Regions from separate parts of the Rahnella sp. BIGb0236 genome, predicted to be linked through region 1. Evidence: predicted binding sites of a transcription regulator. Region 1 holds the regulator's gene; each other region holds the start of a gene.
What was found. Region 1 encodes PurR, which represses purine synthesis genes. Its sites were predicted from a motif close to CANGCAAACGTTTGCNTG; they were not measured.
Positions count from the first base shown of each region.

Region 2: a site for PurR is predicted at 1,135-1,152, ahead of EDF78_RS03920 (L-serine ammonia-lyase). Genes of this name have one in related genera too.
Region 3: a site for PurR is predicted at 1,387-1,404, ahead of EDF78_RS20905 (amino acid aminotransferase). Genes of this name have one in related genera too.
Region 4: a site for PurR is predicted at 1,814-1,831, ahead of purE (5-(carboxyamino)imidazole ribonucleotide mutase). Genes of this name have one in related genera too.

Region 1 covers NZ_SOAO01000008.1:166,824-169,984, forward strand. The annotation lists gene EDF78_RS17105 (C40 family peptidase) at 1-342, shown strand, start outside; gene purR (HTH-type transcriptional repressor PurR) at 931-1,956, shown strand; gene punR (DNA-binding transcriptional activator PunR) at 1,996-2,901, opposite strand; gene punC (purine nucleoside transporter PunC) at 3,038-3,161, shown strand, end outside.
Region 2 covers NZ_SOAO01000002.1:106,930-110,090, reverse strand. The annotation lists gene EDF78_RS03920 (L-serine ammonia-lyase) at 1-1,107, opposite strand, end outside; gene EDF78_RS03915 (CoA pyrophosphatase) at 1,315-1,917, opposite strand; gene pabB (aminodeoxychorismate synthase component 1) at 1,914-3,161, opposite strand, start outside.
Region 3 covers NZ_SOAO01000013.1:61,212-64,372, reverse strand. The annotation lists gene EDF78_RS20910 (MBL fold metallo-hydrolase) at 1-56, shown strand, start outside; gene EDF78_RS20905 (amino acid aminotransferase) at 132-1,322, opposite strand; gene ompC (porin OmpC) at 1,564-2,685, opposite strand; gene asnS (asparagine--tRNA ligase) at 2,986-3,161, opposite strand, start outside.
Region 4 covers NZ_SOAO01000002.1:500,117-503,277, reverse strand. The annotation lists gene purK (5-(carboxyamino)imidazole ribonucleotide synthase) at 175-1,239, opposite strand; gene purE (5-(carboxyamino)imidazole ribonucleotide mutase) at 1,236-1,745, opposite strand; gene miaE (tRNA isopentenyl-2-thiomethyl-A-37 hydroxylase MiaE) at 1,926-2,558, shown strand; gene lpxH (UDP-2,3-diacylglucosamine diphosphatase) at 2,669-3,161, opposite strand, start outside.

The DNA.
Region 1 (3,161 bases):
GGCGGCACCTCTCCCAACACCGGTTTTGATTGCAGTGGCTTAGTCTATTATGCCTACAAAGATTTGATTCGCATTAAGATGCCACGCACAGCGAATGAAATGTACCATCTGCGCGATGCGGCACCGGTCAAACGCGGTGAACTGGAAAGCGGCGATCTGGTGTTTTTCAGAATTAATAATCGCGGCGCAGCAGACCATGTGGGTGTTTATGTCGGTAATGGCAAATTCATCCAGTCGCCAAGAACCGGTGAAGACATTAAAATCACCTCACTGGGCGATGATTACTGGCAAGATCACTATGTGGGCGCACGTCGGGTAATGACCCCGAAAACGATCCGATAATAAACAATTCGTTAAGTCTGAAGTTTCGCTAATCAGCCAATGAATAGCATTTAACGAAGAGTTTCTGCAGGGAAGAATGTCGGCGGATAAGGTGACTGCATCACATTGAAAAGGGCGATACCTGTTACCGGGATCGCCCTTTTTTATTGCGGATCGCTTATAAAATCAGTTCATTACCGCAGTAAAGCTGAAAGCGATAATCATAAGCAAAGCGCATACCGTGGTGATCAACGATAATTTCAGGTTGCTGTCCATCAAACCCCCTTTCGGATCAAGTTGTGGCATTTTTTAAGCCACACTAAATGTGTGCCAACGCATTTTCTCATAATTCACATTTAAAATCTTGTGCTGAATGACAATGCTGTCATGAGAATTTTGCTTCCACTTTCCTGCATTATAAGAGAAAATTGTCGGTTACCACGCCTGTGTGCCGGTCGATTTCACCCGAGAGCATTTCACGCCTCATTCTGAAGAATCCACCCAACGATTTCACTGCCCTTTTAGAAGTCAGCAGTTAAATCCACGCAAGCAAACGATTAACATAATGCTAACGTGCTGAAACACGTGAGTTCAGGAGTCATTGTTTACATGGCAACGATTAAAGATGTCGCAAAGCGCGCTGGCGTTTCCACTACAACCGTGTCGCACGTCATCAATAAAACACGTTTCGTCGCCGAAGAAACTAAAGCTGCGGTTCTCCTTGCCATCAAGGACTTACACTATTCGCCAAGCGCCGTGGCGCGCAGCCTGAAGGTTAATAACACCAAAACGATCGGTCTGCTGGCCACCTCCAGTGAAGCGCCCTATTTCGCCGAAGTGATTGAAGCCGTCGAAAACAGCTGCTTCTCCAAAGGCTACACGCTGATTTTGTGTAACTCGCACAACAATCTGGAGAAACAACAGGCTTACCTGCAGATGCTGGCGCAAAAACGCGTCGATGGCTTGCTGGTGATGTGCGCGGAATATCCCGACGAACTGCTTAATATGCTGGAGGAGTACCGCTCAATCCCGATGGTCGTCATGGACTGGGGCGAGGCGCGCAAAAACTTCACCGACAGCATTATTGATAATGCTTTCGAGGGCGGCTACATGGCCGGTCGTTATCTGATTGAACGCGGTCATCGTGATATTGGTGTGATCCCGGGGCAACTGGCGCGTAATACCGGCGGCGGTCGTTTCCAGGGTTTTGTGAAGGCACTGACCGAAGCCAATATTCCTCTGCGTGATGAATGGGTCGTTCAGGGCGATTTTGAACCGGAATCCGGCTATCAGGCGATGCATAAAATCCTGATGCAGAAAAGCCGCCCTACTGCGGTGTTCTGTGGCGGTGACGTGATGGCGATGGGCGCCATTTGTGCTGCCGATGAGCTTGGCCTGCGGGTTCCGCAGGATATCTCTGTGATCGGCTATGACAATGTGCGTAATGCCCGCTATTTCTCACCGGCGCTGACCACGGTTCATCAGCCTAAAGAGCGTCTGGGCGAAATGGCTTTTACCATGTTGCTGGACAGAATTGTCAGTAAGCGCGAAGAATCGCAGACCATCGAAGTGCATCCGAAACTGGTTGAACGCCGTTCCGTGGCCGACGGTCCGTATCGCGACTACCGCCGTTAATTGTGTAACTACGCCTGCCTGTGCAGGCGTTTTTTTTTGCTAATCCCGCAACCATTCCTCATTCATCGTTTCTGTATCGCCCATATAGTCCAGTAACCACGCCAGTGACGGCGACGGATTGCTCTGGTCCCACGTCAGACAACACGGGCTGTCGGGGAAACGATTTTCCAGTGTCAGCACCTGCAATTTATTCTGTTCTATCCACGGGATGACGCGATGAACCGGCATCATGCCGACACATAATCCTTCTGTCAGGCATTCCAGCGCACAGGTCCAGTCAGGCACCACCAGACGTCGCTGGTTGTCGAGCGTCCAGGTATCGCGTTTGGGCAATGTGCGGGAGGTGTCTTCCAGACAGAGCGCCGGATAAGGCCGCAGCTGGTCATCCCTGAGCGAACCGGACAACTGCGCCAGCGGATGTTGGGGGCTGACCACGCAGTGCCAGTCCATGAATCCCATGTCGCGAAAATTAAACCGGCCACCCACCGGTATGGCTCTCGTGGCACCGATAGCCACATCCGCCCTTCCGTCCACCAGCGCATCCCAGACACCGTTAAACACTTCCGAGTGGATGATCAGTTCCGTATCGGGAAAATGGCGGTAAAAATCGAGTACCAGCCTTCGCGTCCGCGCGGGTTTAACAATCCGGTCTACCGCCACGCGTAGTTCGCCGCGCCAGCCGTTAGCGACCTGCTGACACTGGCGACGGGTGGCTATCATTTTTTTTGTCAGAATGCGGGCTTCATCGACAAAAACCTTGCCCGCAGGCGTCAGCACCACGTCACGATGACGGCGTTCAAATAACGGCACTGCCAGCCATTGTTCAAGCTGCCGGACGGTGTAGCTGATGGCAGAAGGCACGCGGTGTAAATCCTGCGCCGCGGCACTAAAGCTGCCCGTTCTTGCCACCGCATCCACCACATCAAGAGCGTATTCTGACCACATATTTTAGCCTTCAACTTTTTTGATAGCAGAGTGCAAATATTAGCGTTTCACAACGCTGTTATCAAAGCGTTAAACTCCGCCTCCGGTACGTAATCTGCGTCAAATCACCTGCAATCACGACATTAACGAGACAATAATGAAACCCTCCTTTGGATTTATGCTCTATCTCGCGGGACTGAGCATGCTCGGCTTTTTAGCCACCGACATGTACCTTCCTGCCTTCAGCGCCATGCAAACCAGTCTGACAACCAGTCCGGGCA
Region 2 (3,161 bases), on a different contig from region 1:
AGCCGCGACGCAGACTTGCTCCGGGCTTCCGCCCAGCAGTTCCGTCAGACCCGCCGCCGCCATCGAACAGGCCACACCGACTTCGCCCTGACAACCGACTTCCGCACCGGAAATAGAGGCGTTCATTTTATACAGAATACCGATCGCGCCGGAGGTCAGGAAGTAACGCAGATAAATGTCCGGGCTGACCGACTGAATAAACTGATCGTAATAGGCCAGAACCGCCGGAACAATGCCGCACGCCCCGTTGGTTGGCGCGGTGACCACACGTCCGCCTGCGGCATTCTCTTCGTTAACTGCCAGCGCAAACATATTCACCCAGTCGATGACGTTCATCGGGTCGCTGGACAGTTTATCATTTGACACCAGCATCCGCCGCAGGGCAGAAGCACGACGCGGCACCCGCAGCGGACCGGGCAACACACCTTCGGTATTCAGGCCGCGATCGATACACGCTTGCATGGTGTGCCAGATCTTCTCGAAATACTGCTCGATGTCCTGTTTGCTGTGCTGAGCCAGCTCGTTTTTCATCACCAGACCGGATAATGACAGCCCGGTTTCCTTACATTTTGCCAGCATTTCACTGGCCGAATTAAAGCTGTACGGCACGGTCACTTCGTCGAGTACCGGCTGGCCGAAATGCTCGTCATCAACAATAAAACCGCCGCCGACAGAGTAATACGTCTTGCTGTAAATCATCTTGTCGCCCGCGAAGGCGTGGATTTGCATGGCGTTCTCGTGACGCGGCAAATTCTCCCCGCGAAATACCATGCCGGTATCGCGTGGGAAATCGACTTCGTGCTGGGTTGTGCCCAACGGCAGGCGCTCACGTTGCTCAACGTCGCGGATAAAATGGGGAATGCCGTCAATGTCGACGGTGTCTGGCTGGTTACCCGCCAGGCCTAAAATAATGGCGATATCTGTGTGGTGGCCTTTGCCTGTCAGGGACAAAGAACCAAAAACGTCCACGGCGACACGCGTAACGGCAGGCATCATGCCCTTTTCCAGCAGGTCATCAGCGAACTGTTTCCCTGCTTTCATCGGGCCCAAAGTATGGGAACTGGAAGGGCCAATCCCGACCTTGAACATGTCGAAAACGCTAATCACGTCGAATACTCCTGTAATAGATTGCGGCAGGGAACGGGATCCCTGGCTTCCATAAATGAACGACCGCGAGATTTCGTCTTTATGGACGGCTCTCTTGTTCTTATGGATAGACTTATAGTTTAAAAGGGCTGAGAGGCAAAAGTTTCATTTTTCGCATGAAATAAACTTATTTGATGCAAAAGTGTGATCGCTATGTAATCAGAGCGCTCAGACTTCGACCTGTCCGGCGAGCTGGCGGATGATAGCGGCGGTGAGACCCCAGACAAATTGCTGCTGATACCAGGACAAATAAACGCGGTGATGAATGCCCCTGCGATGAATATCAAGCGGGTGATAACGAGCCAGATCAAAAGCTTCACGCAGCGGCATTTCAAATAACTCGGCGACTTCGTCTTCAGCCGGATGCAGCGGCGCATCGACGGGTAACAGCCCTACTACCGGTGTGACCCGAAAACCGCTGCTGCTATCCTGCGGCGAAAGTGTGCCTAATACATAAACCTGTTCAGGCGGAATGGCGACTTCTTCCTGCGCTTCACGCAAGGCCGTGGCGATAATCGACGCATCAGAAGCATCCGCCGCGCCGCCGGGAAAGGCGACTTGTCCCGCGTGTTTGCGCAGCTGATCTGATCGGCGTGTCAGTAACAGCGTAGGTTCGGGGCGGCATATGATCGGGATCAGCACCGCAGCGTGACGGGTTCCGCGCAGCGCCGGTGCGGGCTGGCGAGGTTGCTGCAACTGAAAGCGCAATATGAAATCTTCAACAGCGGGGGAAAGTGTCTGAATTGGCGCATGTTGTTCCAGCAAAGTCACGATGATGTTTCTCCTAACTGAGGCAGAATTCGGGCAATCTTATCAAAAGTTTCCTGATATTCTGCCTGTTCCTGACTGTCCGCCACAATCCCGCCGCCTGCCCAGCAATGAATTTTTCCCTGCGACGTGAGTAACGTGCGGATGGTGATGTTACTGTCCATGGTGCCGCAAAAGCTGATATACGCGATGCTGCCGCAATAGCCGTTGCGGCGATGTGGCTCGAGTTCTTCGATGATTTCCATTGCACGCACTTTCGGTGCGCCGGTAATGGAACCGCCGGGGAAACAGGCGCGTAACAAGGCCGCAGGATGGCACTCTTGCGGTAACTGCGCAGTGATGGTGCTGACCAGATGATGCACCGCCGGAAACGGCTCTACCACAAACAGTTCCGGCACGCGCACGCTGCCGGGCACGGCGACGCGCCCGATATCATTACGCAGCAAATCGACAATCATCAGGTTCTCGGCACGATCTTTCTCCGATCCTGCCAGCCTTTCTGCCTGTCGCGCATCTTCTGTCGGATCTTCGCAACGTGGCAGGGTGCCTTTAATCGGTCGTGTCTGAATCTGGTTTTCTTTGAGCCAGATAAAACGCTCCGGCGACAGACTGAGAACGGTGTTTTGCGGCAGACGCAGAAATGCCGAGAAGGGCGCACGGTTGGCCTGATTCAGACGCAGAAAAGCCTGCCATTCATCGCCGTCGTACTGCGTGGAAAAACGTTGCGCCAGATTGATCTGATAACAATCGCCGTCGCGGATATATTCCTGAATCTGCCTGAACTTTTGCCCGTATTCTTCGCGGCTCATATTCGCCTGCCACGGCGCATTCAGCCGGAAAGGCGCTGACGAAGAGCGGATTTTCTGATGCTCATCAAGCCAGCGCAAACGTGCAGAAATATCGCCATGACAAATCAATGTTAAACGCTGCAAATGATGATCGGCGATCAGCGCCCAGTCATAAATCCCGACAGCCATATCGGGCAACTCAATATCGCGTATCGCGATTTGTGGCAGATCCTCAACGCGACGGCCTAAATCATAGCCGAACAGCCCGAGAGCGCCGCCGAGAAACGGAAAGTCAGGCAAGCTTTCTGCGTGTAATCCGCAAGCAGTCAGTTGCTCTTCAAGCAAGGCGAAGGGATCGTCCTGCCGGCATTGTTCCACGCCATTTTTTTCAATCTGCGTCAGCCCGCCACGGGTGGTCAATGTTATCAGCGGATCCGCCACCAGAATATCGAAACGGTT
Region 3 (3,161 bases), on a different contig from region 1:
TTGGCTATGAGCGCAAAACCAATCCTTTCCTGCAGGATGAAATGCCGGTCTGGTAAAAACGCATATCTGAAAGACAAAAAGCCCGTCAGTTTCCTGACGGGCTTTTTTAATCGAGCAACAACGCTTACCTTTTACAGCACCGCGACAATCGCTTCACACAGCGGGGCCATGTTTTCGAGCGTAATACCCGCGACGTTAATACGGCCTGAATTCACCGCATACACACCGAACTCATCACGCAAACGCAGCACCTGATCTTTCGTCAGGCCGCTGAATGAAAACATACCGTTCTGATTAATAATAAAGCTGAAGTCTTGCTGTGCGCCTTTTTCCTGCAATGTGCTGACAAATAACTGGCGCATGCGGTGGATACGCTGGCGCATATCGCTCAGTTCCTGCTCCCACAAGGTGCGCAGGGCATCATTACCCAGAATAGTCGCCACTACCGCTGCGCCGTGTGACGGCGGGTTGGAGTAGTTTGCGCGGATAACCGATTTCATCTGGCTGAACGCACGTTCTGCCGTTTCGGCATCGGCAGTGACCAGCGTACAGGCGCCGACGCGCTCATTATATAACCCGAAGTTTTTCGAGTAAGAACTGGCGACCAGTAATTCTTTATGGTTTGCCACGAACAGACGCAGGCCAGCCGCATCTTCTTCAAGGCCTTTTGCAAAGCCCTGATAGGCGAAATCAAACAGCGGTAACCAGCCTTTAGCCACTGACAGTTCTGCCAGCTGTGCCCATTGTTCTTCCGTCGGATCAATACCGGTCGGGTTATGGCAGCAACCGTGGAATAACACCACGTCGCCGGCAACGGCTTCGCTCAGGCTTTTCAGCATGCCGTCGAAATCCAGACTGTGACTGGCGGCGTCATAATAATTGTATTCTGCGACTTCGAGACCGGAAGCAGAGAACACGCCTTTGTGGTTCGGCCAGCTCGGATTGCTTACCCATACACGTCTGGCGCTGGTTTGTGTCGCGATGAAATCAGCAGCGATGCGCAGGGCACCGGTACCGCCTGGTGTCTGGGCAGTACGTGCACGTTTATCAGCGATGACCGCGCTGTCTTTACCAAACAGCAGTTCCTGCGTGCAGCGGGCAAAATCAGGCAATCCGTCGATGCTCAGATAGGTTTTAGTGGTTTCATTTTCCAACAGGAATTGTTCGGCTTTCTTCACGCTGGCCAGAACCGGCGTTTTACCCGTTTCATCTTTATAAACACCAATCCCAAGATTGATTTTATTTGAGCGGTCATCAGCGCGGAAAAGATCGGAAAGACCCAGGATCGGGTCGGCAGGTGCTGCAGTGATTTTTTCAAACATGTTGGAAACGTCCATTAGCCTGATATGACGAAAGAGGGCATCAGGTTAACGCCAGCGTCCCCGTTTGCCAACCGTTTGCGGCAAAAAGAAAGCAGAGTTGTGAGAAGGCGTGGGAGATTAAAATATTTTATGGGAGGAGGCAGAAAAACGAAGGCGTCGAAGTCCACAAATGCAAAAGGCAGAGCCGAAGCTCTGCCTTGATATCCCTTTGATACGCTCGTAAGCGAATCGTTAAACGATATTAGAACTGGTAAACCAGACCCAGTGCGACGATATCGTCAGTTGCGATGCCGTTAGCTTTGGTGAAGTCATTCTCGTCCAGCAGGTTGATTTTGTAGTCAACATAGGTAGACATGTTTTTGTTGAAGTAGTAAGTCGCACCCACTTCAGCATATTTCACCAGATCCTGGTCGTCGCCGTAAGTGCTGTTCAGGCTCTTACCTTTAGACTGCAGGTACGCTACAGAAGGACGCAGACCGAAGTCGAACTGGTACTGTGCAACCACTTCGAAGTTCTGAGTTTTGTTAGCGAATTGCTGTAAACCATCACGGTTACCGTTGTCTGCGCCGTTACCCGCTTCAGTGTTACCGAACGGAGTCATGTTGTTGGTTTCTGCATACATTGCTGCCAGGTATACGCCGTTAGCGTCGTATTTAGCACCAACAGTCCAGACGTCAGCTTTGTCGCCGTTGCCATCAGCAGTCTGCGCATCAGTACGGTCAGAAGACGCGTATGCTGCACCCAGGTTTACGCCTGCGCCGATGTCATAAGTCGTGGAGATTGCATAACCGTCGCCGTTTTGTTTAGACACGCCACGGTCGTCGTTCTCGTTTTTACCCTGATATTGCAGAGCAAAGTTCAGGCCATCAACCAGACCGAAGAAGTTGGTGTTACGGTAAGTTGCAACGCCGTTAGTACGACCAACCATGAAGTTATCAGTGTAGGTGTAGGTGTCGCCGCCGTATTCTGGCAGGTTATCGGTCCATGCTTCAACGTCATAGACGGCGCCGTAGTTACGACCGTAGTCGAAAGAACCCGCATCGCCAAATTTCAGACCAGCAAAGCCCAGACGGGTTTTGTTGCCTTCGTCGCCCATGCTTTCTGCGTGGTTAGCCTGAACGTTGTATTCCCACTGGCCGTAACCGGTCAGTTGGTCAGTAATCTGAGTTTCGCCTTTAAAGCCGAAACGAACGTAAGTCTGGTCACCGTCGTTGCCGGTGTCATCAGAGAAGTAATGCAGGCCGTCAACTTTACCGTACAAATCCAGTTTGTTGCCGTCTTTGTTATAAACTTCTGCCGCATTAGCTGCACCAGCAACTAACAGAGCAGGGATTACCACTGCAAGAATATTGCGCTTCATCATTATTATTACCCTCATTGGTTTTATTTGGACACCTGCCACTGCCGTAAATAATTCTTTGCGGAACTATTCATGAGAGTTTGGTGTCTCCTGTGTCTGAACGCACTATTCCATCCGTGGTGAGCTTAATCTACAGCGAAAATGCTACTAAATTACTAAATATGTTTCAGTTAGAAAAAATGTATTTCAAAATGTGTATTTTACGGAACTTTGTGACAGGGATCTATCTTTGAAAATGACTAAGGCCAGCAATGCTGGCCTTAGTTATGTAACGATTCTGTTAATTAAAAATAGTTTAATTAATTAGAAGGTTGCATTACGTGGTGTACGCGGGAACGGGATTACATCACGCACATTTTGAACACCGGTCACATAAGCGACTAAACGTTCAAAGCCCAGTCCGAAACCGGAGTGAGGCACAGTGCCGTAACGACGAAGATCGCGATACCACCAATAATCTTCTTTATTCAGACCCATTT
Region 4 (3,161 bases), on a different contig from region 1:
CCTCCCCTTCGCAGGGGAGGGAGCCGATCGAGCTTTTCTCCTCCCCCTGCGAAGGGGGAGGGCGGGAGGGGGTTTTAAGGGCTAACTCTTTGTCAAAGCACACTTTAACTATTGGATTTTGACCTTAATACCCCACCCCAACCCTCCCCTTCGCAGGGGAGGGAGCCGATCAAATCAAAGCTTTTCAACTGCCCATTCAATGCCGCTGGCGTATTCTTCCGGCAGCATCGGGACCAGTGCGTTGAGGTCGTCTTTCAGCAGGCTGGCGCTGGCGTCGTTGAGGTTCAGGTGTCCGACTTTACGGCCGGGACGCACCTCTTTCTCGTACCAGTGCAGATTGACCAGCGTCAGGCTCAGCCATTCTTCTGAGACATCTGTGCCGATCAGATTCACCATCACCGACGGCGTGCTGACGACCGGTTTCGGCAGCGGCAGACCGAGAATGGCGCGCAGGTGCATTTCAAACTGGCTGTAAGACGCGCCATTTTGCGTCCAGTGCCCGCTGTTGTGGACACGCGGTGCCAGTTCATTGATCAGTAAACCTTCGCTGACCACGAAACATTCCATCGCCATTACGCCGACATAATTCAGTTCGTTCATGATCGCCGACAGCATGCTTTCCGCCTGCTGTTGCAGGGCGGCGTCAGGTTGCGGCAGCGCAACGCTGGTGCGCAGAATGCCGTCCTGATGCAGATTGTGGGTCAGCGGATAAAAGACGGTTTTGCCGTCGTGACCCCGTGCGCCGACCAGCGAAACTTCGCCGGAGAAGTTGATGCCCTGCTCAACGATGCATTCGCCGTAGCAATCCTGCGGCAGGGTATGTTCTTCGCCGGAACGCAGACGCCACTGACCACGGCCGTCGTAGCCGCCGACGCGGCGTTTAACAATCGCCAGTTCGCCAAGCTGTGAGAAGACCTGCGGCCATTCGGCGGCATCAGCCAGTAACTGCCACGGCGCGGTCGCCAGACCGAGCTGGTCGAGCAATTGTTTTTGCGTCAGGCGATCGGCCAGACGCGGAAAGATGTCGCGGTTAACGAACGCATTGTGCGTCGCCAGTTCGCGGGTCAGTGCCGTTTCCGGCCAGCGTTCGATTTCAGCGGTGATCACGCTTTGCTGATACGGCACGGCTTCCGGTTCGGCATCCAGACCCACAGGATAAACGGCGATGCCCAGCGGTTCACCGGCCTGACGCAGCATTCTGCCTAACTGACCGTTTCCGAGTACGCAAACCGGCTTCATGCTTCCTCCCGCGGATCGGGATTGTTCAGCACTTCGTCGGTTTGTGCGATGCGCCACGCGGCCAGATTTTTGGCAATCTCAGCATCGTGCAGCGCCAGAATTTGTGCGGCCAGCAATGCGGCGTTAGCGGCACCGGCTTTTCCGATCGCCAGCGTACCGACCGGAATACCACGTGGCATTTGTACGATGGAATACAGACTGTCGATGCCGCTCAGTGCAGCACTTTGCACCGGTACACCGAGCACCGGCACCAGCGTTTTTGCCGCCAGCATGCCCGGTAAATGCGCTGCGCCACCGGCACCCGCAATGATCACATCAAAGCCGTTGGCGGAAGCCTGCTCAGCAAAAGTGAACAATTTATCCGGCGTACGGTGAGCGGAGACGATATCGACATGGAAAGGAATATTCAGCGTTGTGAGAACTTCTGCGGCGAACTGCATGGTCGCCCAGTCACTTTTAGACCCCATAACGATGGCGATTTTTGCCGGGGTAACGTTGGATGACATGTCTGTAAAGCTCCTGTGATTCGGAAATAGAAACTGCGAGGGCGCAAATGATAGCATGCTCCGTGAGGGAGGAAAACGGTTGCGTCGCCGCAAAACGGTGCATTTTTGGTGAGAAGTGGGCGGCAGATTTGTATAATCCACACCACGATATTGATGACACACCTGACTGGAAACTGATTTATGACGCAGGCTTTACTGGCACCGATTTATGATTTTCTTCACTGTGAAACGCCCGCGCTGTGGGTGGATGTGGCGCTGGAAAATCAGACGGTGATGCTGATCGACCACGCTAACTGTGAAAAGAAGGCGGCGGCCACGGCGATGAGCCTGATGACCAAATACCTTGAGCGCACCGAACTGCTGTTTTGCGCGGCGCGTCTGGCGCGTGAAGAACTTCATCACTTCGAACAAGTGGTGGAGATCATGCAAAAGCGCAATATCACCTATACCCAGCTTTCCCCGTCGCGCTACGCCAGCGGCATGATTAAACATACCCGCCATCACGATGATCTGAATATTCTGGTCGACCGGCTGATTATCGGGGCCTACATCGAAGCGCGTTCCTGCGAGCGTTTTGCCAAGATTGCACCGCATCTCGATGAAACCTTGTCGCGCTTTTACACCTCGTTGCTGCGTTCAGAATCACGGCATTTTACCGACTATCTGGCACTGGCAGAGCAATACGCCGGGACGGATATCAGCGAGCGTGTGGAGGAGTTTGGCAGGATTGAAGCGGAACTGATCTTAACCCCGGACGAGCAGTTCCGCTTCCATTCAGGCGTACCCGTTACCCTTCATACTTCGAGCTGCTGATGCGTTGACTGCGCTCATTCACCCCGGTCACTTAGTCAGCTAAGCTCCCGGGGATTCATGAGCTTGTCGCCTTCCAGCCCCTCAAATTATTTAGGGTATGGAAAGGTGACTCAAAACGGGAATCTTATCAGCTCGACGTTATCGGCGGTGACTTTCACCATTGAGCCTTCTTCGTGCCAGGCGCCGAGTACCACACGATGGCCGGTTTTGTTACCGAGCGGGACATCGTGAATGGCTGGCCGATGGGTGTGACCGTGGATCATCCATTCGACGCCCGCCATCTGCATTTCACTGACCACCGCCTGCGGGTTCACATCCATAATGTCCATGGATTTGCCCTGATTAGACGCTTTGCTGTTGGCGCGCATTCTGGCAGCAATCGCCAGTCGCCATTTCAGCGGCAGCATCAGGAACAGTTTCTGGATAAACGGATTGTGCACTTTTTTGCGGAAGTTCTGATACGCGACATCGTCGGTACACAACGTGTCACCGTGCAGGATCAGCACGCGGCGTCCGTACAACTCGAGCACTTTTTTCTCCGGCAGCAACGTCATCAGGCTGTCGCGGGCGAAACGTCTGCCGAGCAGAAAATCGCGATTGCCA